3 regions of the Pseudoalteromonas sp. GW168-MNA-CIBAN-0100 genome follow, and region 3 is predicted to be linked to each of the others. Evidence: predicted binding sites of a transcription regulator. Region 3 holds the regulator's gene; each other region holds the start of a gene.
What was found. Region 3 encodes FliA, which starts transcription of late flagellar genes. Its sites were predicted from a motif close to CTAAAGNTNNNNNNNNNNNNGCCGATA; they were not measured.

Region 1 (7,333 bases), on a different contig from region 3:
ACGTAATGTATCTACCAACATGTTTACATCGTGACCATCAATGGGACCAATGTAATTTAGGCCTAATTCTTCAAAGAAGGTACCTGGGATCATCATGCCTTTAATGTGCTCTTCCATTTTACTGGCAAGTTGCTTTACCGGAGGTACTCCTGAGAGTAACTTTTTACTACCTTCACGAATGTTAGTATAAAAGCTACCTGATAAAATTCGAGCAAAGTGATTTGTTAATGCGCCAACATTTTCAGAAATCGACATTTCGTTATCATTTAAAATAATAAGCATGTCTGATTTTACATCACCTAAATGATTCATCGCTTCAAATGCCATGCCTGCGGTTATAGCTCCGTCACCAATAATGGCTACAGACTTTCGACCTTTACCTTCTTTTTGTGCAGCAATAGACATACCTAAAGCAGCCGAAATAGAGGTGCTTGAATGGCCTACGCTAAACGTATCGTATTGGCTTTCATCGCGAAAAGGAAAAGGGTGCAAACCGTCTTTTTGGCGAATAGTGTGCATTTGCTCGCGACGACCAGTAAGAATTTTATGCGGATAAGCTTGATGACCCACATCCCAAACTAGGCGATCGTCTGGAGTGTTATAAACATAATGCAGCGCAACGGTTAGTTCAACCGTCCCTAAACCAGACGCTAGATGACCGCTACTTTGCGATACTGAGTTGAGTAAATAATCGCGCAGCTCATTGCTAAATGCAGGGAGTTTGTCTTGCGCTAAGTCACGCAATTGGGCTGGCTCGTCAACCAAATTAAGTAATGGATACTTGCTACTATCAAGTGTCATGGTTTTATATATATCCTTCGCTAACATTAATTAATTCAAAGCTTTTACGAATAATTAATGTTGAGTAATAATGTCAGTGCTAATTGCAATACGTATGAGCAAAAATTAGTGGTCACGCTCAATTAGGTAATTTGCTAGCGACGCAAGAAGTGTTGTGTCAGCATCTATATTTGCTAACGCTTCATGGGCTTGTTGTATTAAATTTTGCGCCTTTTCTTTAGCGCCTAGCATACCTAATAACGCCGGATATGTCGCTTTATTCGCGGCAATATCGGAGCCTTGTGGCTTTCCTAAAATAACTGTATCGCCTTCAACATCTAAAATGTCGTCGTGTACTTGAAATGCTAGCCCTATAGCATACCCAAAAACACTTAAATTTTCTAAGGTTTGTTGATCAGCCTTTTCACTGCACAGTGCACCAAGTGTAATTGCGCAATTAATTAGAGCCCCGGTTTTTAGCTTATGTATTCGCTCAAGCTCTTGTACGGTAATTACTTTATCAGTTGCTGCTATATCAAGGCCTTGTCCGCCAACCATACCCTGAAGGCCTGATGCGTGGGCAAGTGTAGCAATCATTTTTACTTGTGTTTGCGATGAGCATTCAAATTTGTGATTCGCAATAAGCTCAAAAGCAAGAGTTTGAAGAGCATCACCGGCTAAAATTGCATTTGCCTCGCCAAACTCTATATGACAAGTAGGGCGTCCGCGGCGTAAGTCGTCGTCGTCCATTGCTGGTAAGTCATCATGGACTAACGAATAGCTATGAATACACTCAATTGCAGCAGCAAGTACGTTTAAGTCTTGATGGTTTGCGCCGAGCATTTTACCTGTGGCATAAACTAAAAATGGACGTAATCTTTTACCACCATTAAACAATCCATACTGGGTGGCGTTCTTTACAGTTTCTTCTGTATCGAGAGGCTGGTTAAAATGCTGTTGTAAGGTCGCTACTACATCTTTTTGAGCACGTTCAATATGATTTTTTATGCTCACAGCTATTCCATATCATTATCAAAATTTGTAAGTACTGACTTTTCGCCATTCCCCATCAAAATTGATACTTTTTGTTCTGCTTGCTGTAATTTCCCTGATGAAGCACTTGCTAATGCAATTCCACGCTCAAATTGCTTTAACGATTGCTCAAGCGATAAGTCACCTTGTTCCATGTCACTAACGATTGTAGATAATTCTTCTAGTGCTTGTTCGAAACTTAAGTTTTCAGGTTTTTTAGTCGCCATCTTTATTTCAGCTTACATAATAAATTTAGGGGTCAATTTTAGGGGGAATGCTAAACTAGGTCAAAGGATGATATTGGTTTTTTACCTTTATAACGTTAAATTATATTTCAAGTGCATTAATAAAGCCTTAATAGCGGTCTGTTGGTTTAATAAATCAATTGATAATTAGGTAGCCCTTATAACTTGATCTAAGATAGTGCTAAAGGCTGCTTTTTATGTTTATTTATAAAAATGGCTTAAGCAATTCAATATGTTGCCGATAAGCAGTTAATAATAAAAGTTTATGATAAGGCCATTAAGCATGAAACTTCTGGAGGAAATGTGGATTTAGCAACCATAATCGGGATCCTAGGCGCAATTGGCTTAATTGTCATGTCTATGTTTATGAGTAGTAGCGGTGAAATGGCTATGTTTTACAATACCCCGTCTGTGGTTATTGTATTTGGTGGTTCACTCTTTATTGTTTTATCAAACTTCACCATGTCGCAATTTTTGGGGATAGGTAAAGTTGTTGCCAAAGCGTTTATGTTTAAAATCGAAACGCCAGAAATACTTATCGAAAAAGCAGTAGAACTTGCGGATTCAGCTCGTAAAGGCGGTTTTTTAGCACTCGAAGAAGCTGAAATTCCAAACCCCTTTATGCGCAAAGGCGTCGATATGCTCGTTGATGGCCACGACGCAGATGTAGTTCGCGCTACACTTCAAAAAGATATTTCTCTAACCACGACTCGCCATGAATTGGGCGCGGGTTTATTTAAGTCGTTAGCTGATATAGGGCCTGCAATGGGTATGATTGGTACTCTAATTGGTTTGGTTGCAATGTTGTCTAACATGGATGACCCAAAGGCAATTGGTCCGGCAATGGCAGTAGCACTATTAACAACTTTATATGGCGCGTTTTTAGCCAATGTTGTGGCAATTCCTATTCAGGTAAAACTCGAACTGCGTAAAGACGAGGAAGCTATGAATCAGCGTTTAATTTTGGATGCTATTTTAGGTATACAAGATGGTCAGAATCCAAAAGTAATCGAAGGTATTTTGAAAAATTACTTAGCTGAATCTAAACGCAAAGTAGATACCGAGGAGTAATTATGTCTGATCAAGAGTGCAAATGCCCACCGCCAGGTCTACCTGCATGGATGGGAACGTTTGCCGATTTAATGTCACTGTTAATGTGCTTTTTTGTACTCTTGCTCGCGTTTTCAGAAATGGATGTACTTAAGTTTAAACAAATTGCGGGCTCTATGAAGTTTGCTTTTGGTGTGCAGAATAAAATTGAAGTAAAAGACATCCCTAAAGGTACCTCTGTTATTGCCATGGAGTTTACCCCAGGCAAACCAGAGCCAACCCCAATAGAAACCATTCAGCAGCAAACAGTCGAAATGACTCAACAAATGTTAGAGTTTCAGGCTGGCGATGAAAGCTCAGCAGGCGGCAGGCAAGAACAGCGCGGGGATAAACGCGGTGGCGAATCTCGTAGTACCTCACAAGAAGAATCTTCTGAGCAAGCAACTTCAGCAGCCGATCAGGAGCAAACTAACGAGCTTGTTAAAAAGATAGCGCAGCAGCTTGAAAAGCAAATAATCGATGGCGCTATTGAGCTTGAGTCTTTAGGGCAGCAAATAATTATTCGCATTAGAGAGAATGGTTCATTTCCTTCAGGTAGTGCATTTTTACAACCTAAGTTTAAACCTATAATTCAAGATATCGGTGTGCTGTTAAAAGATGTACCCGGTGAAATAACAGTATCTGGCCATACAGATGATTTTCAGGTATCGAATGAGTTATATATTAATAATTGGGACCTATCATCAAAGCGTGCTGTAGCCGTTGCAAGTGAACTGCAAAAAGTCCAAGGATTTGATAAAACCCGAATGATGGTGGTTGGTCGAGCTGAAACACGACCACTTGTACCGAATGACACAGATGAAGATCGCCGCAGGAATCGCCGAGTAGAAATATCTATATTACAAGGTAAAGCAAAAGAGTCAGCTCCTATCGACGTGAGGTAGTACTGCTTGGCAAAGCTTATTTTTTAGCTTAAAGTAAAACTCCTTAACAATTGTAATGGAGTACTTATGAAAATAATAAATAAATATTGTTATATGCCGGGCAACGGAACTGGTGGAGACGATGATAAGACTAAAGAATAACCATGCCTTTATGGGTTGATAAAGTAATCTTTTTTCTTGAACTTAGCTGGGTTTTATTTTTAATCCCGGCTATTTTTATTTTCTATTTACGTAAAGATTTTTTGGCATTACGGTTTGTATGTATAACAGGTGCATTTTTTTTATTTGGTGCACTTATATTCGATTCTTTAAAAGAGTTTGATAAAGATATTTATATATATAGGTATCTTGTTTGGGCGTTTAATGACATTGCTTGGATGGCACTTATTGCATATCTAGGTTTAAAAGATAAAGTTTATTTATGGCAATGTGTGGTAGGTCAGTTAGTTGTTATTATGGCACCAATTTTACAACTTTTTCGTGTTGTTGATCGCCACCTTTGGGATTTATCTTATAGTACGCTGATCTATAAAACGCTTTTACCTTTAATTAATATAGGCACTGTAGTGGTGTGCTATCTTCCGCTGATTTATTTAGTGATCAAAAATAATAAAGTTGTAACCAGTAATGGTTATAAAAAAGCCCCTCCTTTAAAATAGCTGTGCTAAACTACTGTTTATATGAACAGTAGTGAGCAAGCTATGAAACTCTACATTGCAGAAAAACCTTCACTTGGACGCGCTATTGCTGATGCGTTACCAAAACCACATAAAAAACACGATGGTTATATAGAAGTCGCTAATGGCGATTGTGTATCGTGGTGTATTGGGCATTTGCTAGAACAAGCAGAACCTGATGACTATGATGAGCGTTTTAAAAAGTGGCAGTTTGAACACTTGCCTATAATACCTGAGCAATGGAAGCTAAAAGCTAAAACCAAAACACGTAAACAGCTCACTGTTTTAAAAAAATTAATTAAACAAGCTTCGCAACTTATTCACGCTGGCGATCCAGACCGTGAAGGCCAGCTATTAGTCGATCAAGTAATTGAAGAAGCTAAAATAAGTCAGGCTAAAAAGCAGAGTACACAACGTTTACTCATTAGTGATTTAAACTTATCGGCAGTAAAAAAATCATTGAGTAATATGCGCTCTAATCGAGACTTTATTCCGTTAAGTGTATCTGCTTTAGCACGCTCTCGTGCTGATTGGCTATTTGGTATGAATTTAACGCGTGCATATACATTAGCGGGTCAAAAAGCAGGATTTGGTAATGTACTTTCGGTAGGACGGGTACAAACCCCTATTTTAGGGCTTGTTGTTAATAGAGATAACGAAATAGCACACTTTGTATCTAAGCCTTTTTACGATGTACTGGCGCATTTACTTACTCCAGATAACCAGCCATTCATAGCTAAGTGGGTTCCTAGTAAAGCATGTGAGCCACATCAAGATGAAGAAGGGCGAATACTTAACAAAGCACTCGCAGAAAATGTTGCTTCGCGTATTACCAAACAAAATGCTGAGCTTACAGCGCTTGAGCAAAAACAAAAAAAACAAAGTGCTCCATTACCTTATAATTTATCTGCACTGCAAATAGATGCGGCTAAAGCATTTGGAATGCCGGCTCAAAAAGTGTTGGATATTTGCCAAATACTTTATGAGCGACATAAATTAATTACCTACCCACGCTCGGATAATCGTTATTTACCTAAAGATCACCATCAAGATGCATCTGCTATTTTTAAAGCTATAAGTGCTAATGGTGGGCAAAGCACCGAATTGGTAAATGGGGCTGATGTAAAAAAGCGTAGTAAATGTTTTAACGGTTCAAAAGTGGCTGCCCATCATGCCATTGTCCCTACGGCTAAGCAGTTAAAGTCAGCGAGTTTGAGCGGTGACGAAGCGAAGGTATATCAATTAATAAGCCGCCATTATCTAATTCAGTTTTATCCCGACTATATATATAACGAAACTAAAGCAGAGATAACAATCGCTGGCGGATTATTTAAAGCAAATGCAAAACAAGATGTAAGCTTAGGCTTTAAGGTATTAATGGGTAAGTCTGAATTAAAAGATGAAGCTACGTTACCTCCTTTTACAAAAGGTATGTCTCTTTTTTGTGAGCAAGGCGAAGTGGTCGAAAAGCATACATCACCCCCTGCTTATTTTACCGATGCTACATTATTGGCTGCGATGACCGGCATTAGTCGTTATGTTAAAGATCCACAAATTAAAAAAGTATTAAAAGACACTGATGGTTTAGGTACGGAGGCAACACGTGCGGGAATAATCGAGTTGCTATTCAAGCGGCGTTTTTTAAAACGTGAAGGTAAGTCAATTAGAGCGACCGAAACGGGACTTGCCCTTATTAGCGTATTACCACAAGGTTTAGCGAGTCCTGATTTAACCGCAAAGTGGGAATCGAGCTTAGGTGATATCGCGCAGCAAGTAATGAGTTATCAGCAATTTTTACAGCCTTTACTTGCTGACTTAAATGGGTTTGTACAATTAGCAGCAAACTGCGATAGCAATGCATTTACAAGGTTACCAAAAAGCTCACCTAAAAAACGCTTTGCTAAACGAGGTGGAAAAACGACCTTTAAAAAGTCGAGTTATAAAAAAAGCTCTGTTGCTAGTTAGCTACAGAGCCATTTTATTAAACGATATTACTTAACCTGGACTCTGCTTGAGATAGATTTATTATCCAGAATTCAGGTTACTTATTAAATAAAGCAACAGCAGCGTTACTCATTGCTTTTATTCCGGTAGGGATAGCAACTTTATAATCTGGTGCAAATTTACTAGAGTGTAGGGAAGGGGGGACTTCACCTGTTTTTATCGAATCTGCATATTGTGCTTGGTTTACGCCACCTAGCCAAAATAAGGTAATAGGGATGTTTTCATCGGTGCGTCCGTATAGGCCAAAGTCTTCACCTGCCATTACAGCTTGTGTTTCAAGCACATTAGTATCACCAATTGCGCTGGCAATAGAGTTTCTAACAATGTCTGTTTGTGCAGGGTTATTATAAGTAGATGGAATAGATTCATCTTCATGTACATATACTACAGGGTAGTTTGATTCATTTAAGCCAGCACTTTGTGCAATACCTGCCGTGATTCGTTTTATTGCTGCTATTTGAGCACTTCTAACATTTGGGTTATAGCTTCTGAGAGTGAGTTGTAGTTTTACTTCATCCGAAATCACATTATGTTTTGAGCCACCATGAATAGACCCAACCGTAATAACCGAAGGCTCTAGCGGTGAAAGTTCTCGGCTTGT
Region 2 (7,333 bases), on a different contig from region 3:
GCATGTATTGATGCGTGTGATGGCGTAATGGATAAAATGGAATACCCGCGTGGGCTTATTTCATATACGACAGAGCGAAACCTCGAAACCCCAGAAAATAAAACGAATCCACTACGAGCTAAAATCATTGGTTACACGGTCATACTTGTTGTGCTTACGGGAGCACTTGTAGCTAATATAGCGCTGCGTAAAACAATGGACTTTGATATCATTCGTGATCGAAACCAATTATATCGTGTCGATTTTGATGGTTTAGTAGAGAACACCTACACATTAAAGGTAATCAACAAGGCGCAGTACGAGCAAACCTTTAATATTAAAGTACAAGGGTTAGATAACTTTAAGTATATTGGTAAGCAGTCATTTACAGTGCAGGCAGGGCAATCTCATAATGTGCCATTGTCGCTTGTAATGGACCCTTATGATTTGAAGGTGTCGATGACAGAGTTTAACTTTGTGCTTTCACCGGTAGATGAGCCGGATGAGACAATATCGCAGTCGAGTAACTTTTTTAAAGCGCGATAATCATAACCTACCTTAAATAGGTAAGTTGATATAGCAATTAACAAAAGCGGGTATATAACCCGCTTTTTATTTTATATAAGAAGAGTATGAGTAAATTTAGTTTTATTGACTTAACACCTGACCTAATACTCGATGCAATAGAAAGCGTAGGTGTGTACGCCGAATCTGGTTTGTTGGCACTCAATAGCTATGAAAACAGAGTGTACCAATTTAAAGCCGATGATGGCCTGCGTTACGTAGTGAAGTTTTATCGCCCAGAGCGCTGGAGTAAAGAGCAAATTCAAGAAGAGCATGACTTTGCATTTGAACTGGCAGAAGCGGAAGTGCCTGTTGTTGCCCCTATTTTATATAATGGGCAAAGCTTGTTTGAACACGAAGGTTATTTGTTTGTGTTGTTTCCAAGTGTAGGCGGGCGTTTATTTGAGGTTGATAACTTAGATCAGCTTGATGTAATGGGGCGTTTAATTGGCCGTATGCACCAAGTAGCTAAAACAAAGCCTTTTACTTATAGGCCAACAGTTACCTGCGAGGAGTATTTACATACAGCCAAAGTTCATCTTCAAAAAAGTAACTTAGTGCCTATGGGAATAAATACTGCCTTTTATACTATTTTAGATTTAGTGATAGAGCAGGCGCAAAAACAGTATAAAGATGTGCAAAGTATTCGCTTACATGGTGACTGCCACGTTGGTAATATTTTGTGGGCAGGTGATGCGCTCATGTTTGTGGATTTAGATGACAGCCGCCAAGGTCCTGCAATCCAAGATTTATGGATGATGCTCAGTGGCGATAGAGCGACGCAACTGTTACAGTTAGACACCCTTGTGAATGCGTATGAAGAGTTTTGTGATTTTGATCACTCTCAACTCAAATTAATTGAACCGCTGCGAGCGATGCGTATTATCCATTATATGGGATGGGTAGCTAAACGATGGAGCGATCCTGCCTTTGTGCGGAACTTTACATGGTTTGCTGATGACAAATACTGGGAGCAACAAATTTTAGCACTGAAGGAGCAACTTGCAGCACTGCAAGAAGCACCGTTAAAGTTATTGCCGTAATATTTTATTTAAAGACAAGTACAACGAGATACAAATGCTTAAAAAATTAAAACTGAGTTTATTACTTTTATGTTTACCATTTGCAGCACTTGCTGCACAGTTTGAAGTTGATAATCAATACACTGTTATTGATGTAGACAAAAGTACATCACCACAAGTAACCGAGTTTTTCTCATTTTACTGTCCACATTGTTTTAAGTTTGAACCAGTAGCAAAAGCAATTGAACAAGGCTTGCCAGAAGGCGCGGAGTTTATTAAAAACCACGTGAACTTTTTAGGTGGCGTGTCGCCACAAGCACAAAGTAATTTAAGCTTTGCCTACTTAATTGCTAAGCAGCATGGTCAGGCGCAGAGTATTAGCGATCAAATTTTTAAAAGTATTCATGTTCAGCGTGCTCCTTTAACTGAAATGAAAGACGTTAAAAAATTACTTGAAGTAAACGGTATTGATAGCGCAACGTTTGATCAAGAAATTGCAAGCATGCCAGTTATTTCGGCTGAGCAAGCAATGCAAAACAAACAAAATAAATATTCAAAATTAGGCGCACTTACAGGTGTACCTACTTTTATTGTTAACGATAAATATAAAATAAACCTCAACACCATCAAAAATCAAAAAGAACTTGATGAGTTAGTAGCGTTTTTATTAGCACTATAAATTTCGGAGCATAATAATGATTAAATTAGTTAAAGCAGGTTTGCTTGCAGTACTACTTCCTATGGCGGCAACAAGCTTTGCAGCAACGTATGAAGAAGGCGTGCATTACGACGTTGTTTCTGAGCGCGCAACTAAAAAGCCAGAAATTAAAGAGTTTTTCTCATTTTACTGCCCTGCATGTAATAACATGGAAGCACTAATTGGTGAGTTTAAGCCTAAGCTTGATAAAAACGTTAAATTTAAAAAGAGCCATGTTGATTTTGTAGGTGTACGCGACCCAGAAAACCAACAGATGATGAGCCAAGCACTCGCTACTGCAGAAGTGCTTCCGCAAAAAGATAAAATTGTCTCTGCAATCTTTAATCATATTCATACAAAGCGCGCTAGTTTTAATGAGCTTGCAGATGTAAAAGATATATTTGTAGCGCAGGGCGTTGATGGCGATAAGTTTGATAAGCTGTTTAAAAGCTTCTCGGTACGTACGCTGAGCTCTAAAATGAAACGCGATCAAGACTACTTTAAAGAAAAAGGCGCACTACGTGGCGTACCTACATTTATTGTAAATGGTAAGTATAAATTAAACCTAGGTCGTGAGTCGGGTATTACTGAACCAGAAGATATTAGCAAACTGATTAATTACTTAGCTAATAAATAAATTTAGCCAAAATAAAAAAAGCTCCTTAAGGAGCTTTTTTGCTTTATAAGGATATAGCGATGGAAAAAATATTAGTATCGAGTTGTTTGCTAGGGCAGCCTGTTCGCTACGATGGTAGAGGACACGCAATTTTGCATCCACAGCTTAATTTGTGGCAAAAACAAAATAGATTAATTGTGTTTTGTCCTGAGGTCGCTGGTGGGCTTCCTACTCCTAGAGCTCCTGCTGAAATAATACAGGGGAGTGTAATTACTAATTTAGGAGAAGATGTAACAGAACAGTTTCAAACTGGAGCTAATATAGCGCTAGAACTCTGTAAAAAGAATCAAGTTCGTTTTGCTCTACTTAAAGAATCGAGCCCTTCTTGCGGACGAAATACAATATATGATGGAAAGCATCGCGGAGTAAAAATCGAAGGGCTAGGTTTAACTACAGCATTATTAATAAAAAATGGTATTCAAGTATTTAGTGAAAAGCAAATACCAGCACTTATAAAAGTACTGGCACTTTAATTTTGGTTGGTTATTTGCGCTGCAAGAAAACACCCGACTCAATGTGATGTGTATATGGGAACTGATCAAATATAGCAAAGCGCTTAACGTTGTGCGTACGTGTTAGGTGATCAAGGTCACGCTCAAGGGTTTCAGGATTACACGATATATAAATTATGCTTTCGTAGTTAGCCACTAAGTCACACGTTAATTCATCCATGCCCGCGCGCGGTGGATCAACTAATATGGTTTGGCAGTCATAGCTTTTAAGGTCAATACCGTCTAAGCGAGAGAAAGTACGCTCTCCATTCATTGCTTGAGTAAACTCTTCACTAGACATACGAATAATATCTAGGTTCTCTACGTTATTTTTAGCAATATTGTATTGAGCAGAATGAACAGATGATTTTGATATTTCTGTTGCTAATACTTTATTAAAACAGCCCGCTAACGCAATTGAAAAGTTACCGTTACCGCAATACAGTTCTAATAAATCATTTTTAAGTGGTTTACATAAATCTTGCGCCCACTCCAGCATATTAATATTTACTTTTGCATTAGGCTGAGTAAAGCTATTTTCTACTTGTTGATAAATAAGCTCTTGACCATTAACTGTTAAACGCTCAGTTACAAAGTCATCACCCAGCACTTCTTTTTGTTTGCGAGCACGGCCGATAAAGTCAATTTTGTATTTACTGCTTAGTTTTTCTTTAAGCGCTTTAATTTCACTTAACCATTCATCATCAAGTGGTTTGTGATAAAGCAAGCTTACTAAAATTTCACCGCTTAGCGTGGATAGGTAATCGATTTGAAATAACTTACGACGTAATATTTCACAAGGCTTAAGATGCTCAATCATCACCTGCATTATTTCACCAACTAGAGGCGCTGCTGGATCAAATGTATCAACACGGATTTTTTCTTTTGTTTGTTGATCAAACATAATGTGAAACAGATCGTCACCGTCGTGCCATACTCTAAATTCAGCACGTTGGCGGTAGTTAGTTGGCTCTGAGCTAAATACTTCTAGTTGCTCCACACCAAAACGTTGGAACTGTGCACTAATACGCTGCTCTTTTTCACTTAACTGCGTTTGGTACTGTGTGGTATCTATTTTAATAACTGCCATTAACGCTACTACCTTATCTAAGATCTGTTTATCGGCGCTATTGTAGGGAGCGCTGCGTATTTGTCTAGTTTTGGCTAGCATTTATGCTGTTTTATTGAACATTGTACTTTAGTTTTTATTGTTATAGCCGATAATAAACTACGCACGCTTAGGAGACGAATCATGAAAATAGGTAATTATGGCTTTACGCCAAACAACAACATCAATAAATTCAATAATAAAGCTGATATACAGCAACCTACAATTACGTCTCCTCAAGATAGCTACCAACAACGAGGCCGAGAGTTGGCTGCAAAGGTGCTTGGCGATAAAATGGCTGAGCAGCTTGGATTGCCTATCGCAGAAAAAAAAGCAGATAAACCACTATTTGATTTTGATGAAATAGTAAAAAACGTACTCGATTTTGTAAGTAGTGCTGTTAATAAAGCAAAAGCTAACGGCGCTGATGACGAAAAGCTCAAAGATATGTTAGGCGACGCGCGCAAAGGAGTCCAAATAGGGATTGACGACGCTGTTGATGAACTCAAAGGTACAGGCGTATTTAATGATGACATGGAAGAGGGGATTAATAAGTCCAAAGAGGGAATTTACAATGGGCTTGATAAGTTTGAAGAGTCGTTATTTAACCCACAATCTGCCAGCGTAAATATAAGCCAGGCTCAATATGTCAGTATGACGAGTAATGCAGAGTATAAATTTACTACCGCAGAAGGTGATGAGGTAAGTATTAGTTTTGCTGATGCATTTGAATCTCAGTCGGCAAGTGGCTATCAGCAAAACAATAATAGCGAGTCGTTTGCAAGCTCATCATCGCAATCTCGGCAGGTATCATTTTCGATGTCGGTTAATGGTGACTTAAATGAGCAAGAGCAAGAAGCTATTAATACGATGATGGAAGACTTACAAGATTTAAGTAAAACCTTTTTTGGTGGTGATTTAGATGAAGCATTTGAACAAGCGCAGGAGCTGAGTTTAGACAGCGATCAGCTGGTGGCTTTTTCTATGGATTTACGCCAAACAAAAACAATAGCAACAGTTAAAAGCTATGAAGAATATAGACCAGCACCAGAAAAACAAGTAGCGGAGGGTTTAGCTCCTTTTAATGACGACCTTAAAAATGCTTTTGAAAAAGCGGGTGAGCTTGGATTACAAAATCAGCTAGCTGGCATTCTCCAATGGTTAAATCAAGATCAGGAACAAATAGATAAGTTAGTAGATTACACAAAGTCTATGTTCGAAAACCTTAATCAGTTAAATTCTGCGGCCGACAGGCTTACTGATTTAGAAACCACGCAAAGTTAAACTACTTTCTTTTATAAATACCTCATGGCAAACTGCCGTTCTTAAAGTAAAGTGGGAACGGTAGTTTGTCAGCGCATATAATGGTCTTTGATTCAGGTATTGGTGGAACTACTGTACTTGAGCATATAAAGCAAAGTATCCCCAATGCTCAGTACAGTTATTTTATGGATAATGCATTACTGCCTTATGGTGCTCAATCCCAAAAAACCATCATTAACCGATTATGCTCACTTATTCATTTCATCAAAGCTAATACGCTTAATGTTGATTTAATTGTAATAGCGTGTAATACCGCTTCTACATCTGCACTTAGTGCTGTTCGCCAAATGACAGATATTCCTATAGTAGGTGTTGTGCCAGCAATAAAGCCTGCGGCAGAGTTAACACGTTCAAATCATATTGGCTTATTAGCCACACCGGCAACGGTCGCCAGTTCATACACTAAAACATTAATTACTGAGCATGCTCGTAATGTAACCGTTAATCTATATAGCAGTGTGGAGTTAGTAACTTTAGCTGAGCAATACTTTTTTACAGAGTCTTTGGATACAAACAAGCTGCATCAAGTGCTTGATGGCCTACATATAGATAAAACTATAGATGTACTTGTATTAGGATGTACGCACTTTCCAATATTAGCAGAGCCTATTAGTCAGTATTTTGAAGGGAATGTAAAATTACTTGATTCAGGTGTAGCGATAGCAAACAGAGTCAACTACCTACTTAACCAACTTAACTTCTGTGTGAATAAACTAACAGACATAAAAAAGCCGCTGCAATATTATGCAACGGCTGATGTGTTTAGCAATAAGCTAGCGGTAAAGCTAGTTACACTGACTGATCCGTCTCAGTACGTAGAGCATTAGAATCATCTTCTTGTTTTTGTTTTGCTTCACGTACCTTTAAAGTACGTTGTTGGAACTCGCTATCGTTCAAGTTAGCAATTGCATTGTCTGCATCAGCTTGCGCCATTTCAACAAAACCAAAGCCACGACGCTTGCCAGTATTCTTATCCTTTAATAAACGAACATTGAATACTTTGCCTTGTTCTTCAAATAATGCACGAACCACACCTTCGTTTGCACGATAAGGAAGGTTACCAACATAAAGCGTTTTTGTTTTAACTTCAGCTTCTTCAGTCACATCAGATGACATTGCAGCAATAGCAATCGCACCTATTAATAAACCAGCACCAAATAGTAATGCAGGGTTTAAAGCTAAGCCGCCTAAAGCGAACTCAACAACAACAAAACCAACTACAGCAAGAATAACAGAGAAGATAAAAGATTTTTGATCGGGTAATTTCATTTTAGATCTACCAATAAACAGGAAATAAACATTAATTTAACATTGTGAACTTGCTATCTTAACGTCTAAATCAAACATAGCAATGATATTTGTATTAAATAATAAATAAGAGCACAAAAAAGCATCATCTTAGGAAGGTTTTCATATGGTTTTACATGGTTTTGTTCTATTTTTGTTCGAACAGTAAAAAGATCTAAAAAAAGG
Region 3 (7,333 bases):
CACTAATTTCATCATCTGATGAATTAGCAGTATTTGACGCTGGTTTAGCTGGTTCTACAGGTGCTTTAACTGCACTACTTTGCTCAGGTGCTTTACTCGCAACCTCACCAAAACTGCCAACTCCATGTAACTCGTCTAATAAGCTGTCAAATTCATCATCAGTAATATCACCATTAAAATCACTACTACTTGCTACTGGCTTTTCAACTGCAGGACCTTGTCCTTTACCGTGTAGTTCATCAAGTAAGTTTTCAAATTCATCTTCAGTGATTTCGTTTATTTCAGCATCACTAACCGAAGGAGTTCCGCTAAACATTTCATCAAATGCAAATGGATCTTCCTCATCAGCTATTGGCGTATCAACTACTTCATCAAGAGGTTGTTCAACGTCAGTTTCTGAAGCGACTCCGTTAAGCTCGGCTTCTGTTGGAGGTAGGCCCAAAATGTGGAGGGTTTGAAGTAACTCAGGATCTGCTGGTTCTGGCTTATCCCTATTTTGGATAGTCGCGAACATTTCATTAATGGTGTCGAGCGCTTGTAAAATAACATCCATTAACTCTGAATTGACCGTTCGCACGCCTTGACGTAGTAAATCAAATACGTTTTCAGCGCCGTGGCAAGCATCAACAAGTTCTGTCATAGCTAAAAAGCCTGCACCACCTTTTACAGTGTGAAAGCCTCTAAATATGGCATTTAGTAACTCGGTATCTTCTGGATTATTTTCCAGTTCAACTAACTGTTCAGATAAAAGCTCTAGGATTTCTCCTGCCTCTACAAGAAAGTCTTGTAAAATATCTTCATCGACTTCAAACATGCAGTTACTCTCCTCTTAGAAGCCCAAACTTGATAAAAGATCATCGACTTCATCTTGATCAGACACAACATCATTACGCGATTCTTTATCAATAATAGGGCCTTCAGGACCTGCTAAAGTTTGTGTGGCAACTGGTTCTTTTATTTTTTGTTGTTCTACTTTATTCGCTGTGTTGTCACTGTCATCTTGTTCAGCAAACGCTGTTAAAAGATGAAGTAAGCTTTCTTCTACTTCTCTAACAAGTTCTATAACACGGCGAATAACTTGACCTGTTAAGTCTTGATAGTCTTGAGCCATTAGTACATTTGTCATTAAGCTTTGAAGCTCATCCGTTTTATGATGAGAGTTATTCATAAACTTATCGATACTATGGCAAAGTTGTTTAAACTCACCAAGCTCAATCTCCCGGCTCATTAAACGATCCCATGTCGGTTTGATATGAGATATTTCATCTGCAAGTTGCTGAGCTATAGGTAAACTAGCCTCAACAGCATCCATTGTTTTATTAGCCGCATTTTCTGTCATTTCTATAACATAATTAAGCCGCTTTTTAGCATCTGGAATCGCATCTGTCGTTATGTTAGTTAAGCGAGTATCAAGCTCAAAGCTTTTAAGTGCTTCGTGCAGTTGACGAGTCAACTTCCCAACTTCAGCAAATAATTTAGACTGCTCTTGCGAAGCTGTCTCTAAAATCAACTGATTAGCTTTATCTTGCTCATCGTTTTCTAAATAAATGACGAGTTGACGAGCTTGTTCTAACGTTATTTGAGGCGCAGCTGGTGCTGACATAAGCCTCTCCCCCATCATTAGCCTAAGCGTTCAAATACTTTTTCTAATTTAGTTTTTAATGTTCCAGCCGTAAATGGCTTAACAATATAACCATTAACGCCAGCTTGCGCTGCAGCTATTATTTGTTCTTTTTTAGCTTCTGCCGTTACCATCAGTACAGGGATATGTTTTAACTTATCATCTGCACGAATTGCTCTTAAAAGGTCAATACCTTGCATTCCCGGCATATTCCAATCTGTAACCACAAAATCAAACACTTGATTTTGTAACATAGGCAAAGCTGTAGACCCGTCATCAGCTTCTTGAACGTTAGTGAAACCTAAGTCACGTAATAGGTTTTTTATAATTCGTCTCATCGTTGAAAAATCATCAACTACAAGAATTTTCATGTTTTTATCCAAAACATCCCCCAGTGAGGTATTAACCTTAGTTTACTTACTACTAGTTTATCCAGTCATTGATTTTAGCTTTAAGCTTAATCATCGCCTGACCATGTATCTGACTTACACGCGATTCGCTTACATCGAGTATATGTCCTATTTCTTTTAAATTCATTTCATCGTTATAGTATAAAGAAAGTACCATCGCATCACGCTCTGGTAATGACTTTATTGCATTTAGCAAAGACTCATTAAACCGATCATTTTTAACATTATTAAAAGGTTTGTCTAGCGCTAAATCTTGGCCTACGGGAGTAATAACATCCTCATCTACACCAAGGTCTTCTATGCCTAATACTTTACTGGTATTAACATCATTTAAAATATGATGGTACTCATTGAGTGAAATTTCAAGTTTTTCAGCAACTTCTGTATCTGTTGGTTCGCGATTCAGACTGCTTTCGAGCCCAGTAATTGCCTCTGCAACTTGTCGGCTTTTACGGTGTACTGAACGAGGAGCCCAATCACCACGGCGCATTTCATCAAGCATAGCCCCGCGAATACGAATACCGGCAAAGGTTTCAAAGCTTGCGCCTTTTGTTGCATCAAAGTTTTTTGAAGCTTCTATTAAACCTATCATTCCTGATTGAATTAAATCATCAAGCTGAACGCTAGGTGGTAATCGAGCAATTAGATGACATGCCACTTTTTTGACAAGTGATGCATGTTTCTCAACAATCACATTTAAGTTTTGTGTTGATTGATATCCCATAGCTCTATTCACCAATGTTGTCATAATTAGCCGTTTACTAGTTTCTCAATGAAAAACTCTAAATGCCCAGATGGTTGATTTGGTATTGGCCATTTAACTGCTTTTGTCGCCAGCGCTTTAAACGCGAGAGCGGCTGGCGAACTTGGAAAGAGCTCAACAATCACCTTTTGGCGACGTGTTGCTTTGCGCATATTTTCGTCATAAGGAACCGTTGCTACTAGCTCCATTGAAACATCTAAAAAGCGATCGGTAACTTTAGATAGTTTTGCAAATAATTCAGTGCCTTCACGCATACTGCGGACCATATTGGCAACAATTTTGAACTTATAAACACCGTGCTCGCGGCTTAATACTTTAATAAGTGCGTAAGCATCGGTTATTGATGTTGGTTCATCGCACACTACAACCATTACATCTTGTGCTGCTCGTGAGAAGCTTAGCACCATGTCTGAAATACCAGCGGCTGTATCTACAATTAAAATATCAAATTCGGTATTCAATTCGCTAAATGCACGAATTAGCCCGGCATGCTCAGATGGCGATAGTTCAACCATACTTTGCGAGCCCGATGTAGCGGGTACAATTTTAATACCAGCAGGGCCTTCAACTAAAATCTCGTCAAGCTCACATTCACCTGACAAAACGTGTGATAAATTGCGCTCTACACGTAAACCAAGCATCACATCACAGTTTGCTAAACCTAAGTCAGCATCCAGCACTAATACTCTATTACCTTGTTGCCCTAGTGCAATAGCGGTATTTAGAGAAACATTTGTTTTCCCTACCCCACCTTTACCACCGGTTACAGCGATAACTTTTACGCCGTTGTTATTGTTTTGACTCATTTTGCGCAGGCCGCTTGCTTGATCTAATACTGTGTTAATCATACATCCCTACTGTACTTGGCGCCACTGCTTGGTGCCTTGAATGTTGTGCTTTTGTTCTTTTTAAATATAATTGCTCAGCCTTTTTCACTAGTTTCTCAGCATTTGCAACACGAATATCTTCTGGCACTCGTTGACCGTTAGTAAGATACCCTATTGGGAGGCGATTTTGAATCGCAATACTAATAATCTCACCCAAACTTAATGATTCATCTAACTTAGTGAAAATACAACCACTTAACTGTACTTTTTTAAAGTGACGTACTGTTTCTTGTAATACATTAATTTGTGCCGTCGCGCTTAGTACTAAGTAGCTGCGAATATCCACACGTTGGTTACGCATTAACGTGTTTAACTGCTCAGTCAAACGTAAATCTCGCTGACTCATACCTGCTGTATCAATTAATACTAGACGTTTATTTCGTAAATGATATAAAACTTCAGCTAATTCATTAGCATCTTTAACTTGCTTTACACCACAACCAATAATACGGCCGTAAGTAGCAAGCTGTTCATAAGCACCAATTCTGTATGTATCAGTGGTTATTAAGGCCACTTTATCAGCGCCATATTTTTGTGCACCTAACGCTGCAAGCTTAGCAACTGTTGTTGTTTTACCAACACCTGTTGGACCCACTAACGCATATACACCACCTTGGCGAAGTATTTCATTATTGGTTGTTTGCATTTGATCTTCGACCATCGTTAACAACGCTTTCCAGCCTTGCTTACGAGATACATCATCAGGTACAAAACATGCCATTTGTTGCGCTACTTCTTTATCAATACCCATACCGACTAAGCGGTCAACCATGCAAGCGCGTGTTGGATCGCGACGCGCCATATCTTGCTGCATTAAGCCCGATACTTGATGCTCAAGTAATTGACGAATTGCGTTCATTTCTTCACGCATTGTTGTCATTTCTTCGCTTTCATTATTGGGTGTTTGTTGGCGAGCAGTTACTGGACTATCTAAATCATCAAAGTCGCTGTCTAAATCATCAAAACCTAAGCTATCCGCTTGAGTTTGTGGACGAACTGGCGCTGCATTTTCAGGAGCAAACATATTTTTAGTACGCTGTTCCATAGCTGGTTCTTGATAGTTATCGGTAGTATCAATACCTGATTGTGAAAACATTGATGCAAGTTCAGGGGAGCGAGGACGCGGTGATTGGCGCTCTAATAAAGCCTGTAGGCTGTCAGCCACTTTTGCTTGCGGCTCTGGTTTGGCACGCTGAGGCTCTGGTTTTACAAAATTATGCATGCTTTGCTGTGGTGCTTGAGCGCGCGGTTTTGCAGTACGTTGTGGTTGCGCTGCTACTTTAGGGGCTGCTTTGTCATAATCAACTGCCGCTACAATTTCTACACCGTTAGCCAGCTTCTTATTTGACATAATAACCGCATCAACACCTAACTCATCTTTAACTTCTTTAAGTGCTGTGCGCATATCTTTAGCAAAAAAACGTTTAATTTTCATGATTCAACCCCTGTTAAAATCTTATTGTTGGCCTACAGAGCTAACAATCTTGATCTGTCTTTCGTCTGGTACCTCTTGATAAGACATCACTCTCAATCCTGGAATGGTGTACTTAACAAAACGAGATAACACAGTGCGTAACATTCCTGACGTTAGCAATATAGAAGGTTCACCGGCCATTTCTTGATTTTGATGCGCTTGTGTCAATGACACTTGAAGTCGCTCTGCAAGTCCAGGCTCAATACCGGCACCTTCATCGCCTGCATTTTGTAATGACTGATGCAACATCTGTTCCAACTCAGGTGCCAAGGTTATGACAGGGATTTCTGATGACATACCAACCGCATCTTGAACAATTAACCTACGCAGAGAAATACGCACTGCAGCCGTTAATACATCAGGGTCTTGGCTACGTGGACCATACTCAACAAGGGTTTGAACAATTGAGCGCATATCGCGAATAGCTACACCTTCATTCAATAAATTTTGCAGTACTTTTACAATTGCAGTTAATGGCAACACATCAGGTACTAGTCCTTCTACTAAGCGAGGATGGCTTTTAGCAAGCATATCAAGCAGGTTTTGAACTTCTTCATGCCCTAGTAGCAACGCCGCACTGTTAGTTAATAACTGGCTAATATGAGTGGCGACTACCGTGGCTGAATCTACAACGGTATAACCTAGTGATTGCGCTTCATCTTTTTGATCAGGCTTGATCCATACTGCATCAAGGCCAAACGCAGGATCTTTAGTTTCAACCCCTTTAATAGGACCAAATACTTGCCCTGGGTTAATCGCTAGCTCGTCGCCATGTTTAAGTTCGCTTTCACCGGTTGAAACACCCATTAGCGTTATTCTGTAAGCATTTGGATCAAGCTCTAAATTATCGCGAATATGAACAGGTGGTACTAAAAAACCAAGTTCTTGAGAAAGCTTTTTACGTACACCTTTAATACGATTAAGTAGCTCACCACCTTGAGATTGATCTACCAACGGAATTAATCTGTAACCTACTTCTAGGCCAATTACGTCAACCTGCTGAACATCATCCCAACCAAGTTCTTTTTGCTCTTGTTTATTGGCAATACCTGTTGCAGCGCTTCCGCCACTGGCGGCCTCTTCGGCTTCTGCTGCAGCGGCTTTTAACTTAGTTTGCTGTGTGTAGTAAGCTAAATAACCCAGTAACGCACCTAAACTTAAAAAAGCAAAATGCGGCATACCAGGCACTAAACCCATGATGATCAAAATACCTGAAGCAATAAAGAGTGATTTTTCGTTACCTAGTTGTTTCTTAAATTGGTCACCCATATTGAGCGACTCATTTTGACGTGTTACAACAATCGCGGTACCAATTGAAAGCAGTAAAGAAGGGAGTTGAGCAACTAAGCCATCACCAATGGTAAGTAATGTATATACTTCCATTGCGTTGCCAAAACTCAAATTATGTTGAATCATACCGACAAATAAACCACCAACAATATTGATGATTAATATAACAATACCTGCAATGGCATCGCCTTTTACAAATTTACTCGCACCATCCATTGAGCCGTAAAAATCAGCTTCGCGAGTTACTTCCTCGCGGCGGTCACGCGCTTGCTCAGCACTGATAAAACCAGCGTTTAAATCGGCGTCAATTGCCATTTGTTTACCCGGCATTGCATCAAGGGTGAAACGTGCAGATACCTCAGAAATACGCCCAGCACCTTTAGTAATTACCACAAAGTTAATAATGATCAGAATTAAAAATACGACCAAACCAACAGCGTAGTTACCACCAATAACAACTGAGCCAAACGCTTCAATTACTTTACCGGCAGAATCACCACCATTATGACCTTCAAGTAATACAACTCGAGTGCTGGCAACGTTAAGCGCTAAGCGCATAATCGTAGCGATTAGTAATACAGAGGGGAATATACCAAACTCAACCGGCTTCATCGTGTAAACAGTCACGAGTAAAACCACTAATGCGAGGGCAATATTAAACGAGAAAAGGATATCGAGTAAAAATGGCGGTAACGGTAAGATCACCATTCCCAAGGCTGCAAGCACAAGCAAAGGAGTACCTACCCCTTTGGCATAGTCTTTTTTGTCTCTGTTAAGTTGTTGTAATACCGCTTTAAAACTCATAATTCTACAATTTCAAAAAATTGACACTACGTAGAATTTGCAATAACTATTCCAAGTTACTAAGTTAACGGTTTAATACTTGTA

Region 1: the regulator FliA is predicted to act here: its motif matches at 2,275-2,301, upstream of pomA (flagellar motor protein PomA).
Region 2: the regulator FliA is predicted to act here: its motif matches at 4,626-4,652, upstream of AAEY62_RS18600 (DUF5610 domain-containing protein).

The regions. Positions count from the first base shown of each region.
Region 1 is NZ_JBEOOL010000028.1:49,951-57,283, forward strand. Features, by position in the region: gene dxs (1-deoxy-D-xylulose-5-phosphate synthase) at 1-801, opposite strand, end outside; gene ispA ((2E,6E)-farnesyl diphosphate synthase) at 907-1,794, opposite strand; gene AAEY62_RS16045 (exodeoxyribonuclease VII small subunit) at 1,797-2,039, opposite strand; gene pomA (flagellar motor protein PomA) at 2,361-3,128, shown strand; gene AAEY62_RS16055 (flagellar motor protein MotB) at 3,131-4,051, shown strand; gene AAEY62_RS16060 (hypothetical protein) at 4,195-4,710, shown strand; gene AAEY62_RS16065 (DNA topoisomerase III) at 4,753-6,693, shown strand; gene AAEY62_RS16070 (M20 metallopeptidase family protein) at 6,770-7,333, opposite strand, start outside.
Region 2 is NZ_JBEOOL010000041.1:226-7,558, reverse strand. Features, by position in the region: gene ccoG (cytochrome c oxidase accessory protein CcoG) at 1-525, shown strand, start outside; gene AAEY62_RS18625 (serine/threonine protein kinase) at 612-1,586, shown strand; gene AAEY62_RS18620 (thiol:disulfide interchange protein DsbA/DsbL) at 1,621-2,244, shown strand; gene AAEY62_RS18615 (thiol:disulfide interchange protein DsbA/DsbL) at 2,261-2,899, shown strand; gene AAEY62_RS18610 (2-thiouracil desulfurase family protein) at 2,959-3,411, shown strand; gene trmA (tRNA (uridine(54)-C5)-methyltransferase TrmA) at 3,422-4,519, opposite strand; gene AAEY62_RS18600 (DUF5610 domain-containing protein) at 4,682-5,821, shown strand; gene murI (glutamate racemase) at 5,887-6,687, shown strand; gene AAEY62_RS18590 (RNA recognition motif domain-containing protein) at 6,650-7,129, opposite strand.
Region 3 is NZ_JBEOOL010000016.1:55,630-62,962, reverse strand. Features, by position in the region: gene AAEY62_RS11415 (chemotaxis protein CheA) at 1-814, opposite strand, end outside; gene AAEY62_RS11410 (protein phosphatase CheZ) at 830-1,603, opposite strand; gene cheY (chemotaxis response regulator CheY) at 1,621-2,004, opposite strand; gene AAEY62_RS11400 (RNA polymerase sigma factor FliA) at 2,045-2,755, opposite strand; gene AAEY62_RS11395 (MinD/ParA family ATP-binding protein) at 2,782-3,642, opposite strand; gene flhF (flagellar biosynthesis GTPase FlhF) at 3,635-5,116, opposite strand; gene flhA (flagellar biosynthesis protein FlhA) at 5,138-7,249, opposite strand; gene flhB (flagellar biosynthesis protein FlhB) at 7,322-7,333, opposite strand, start outside.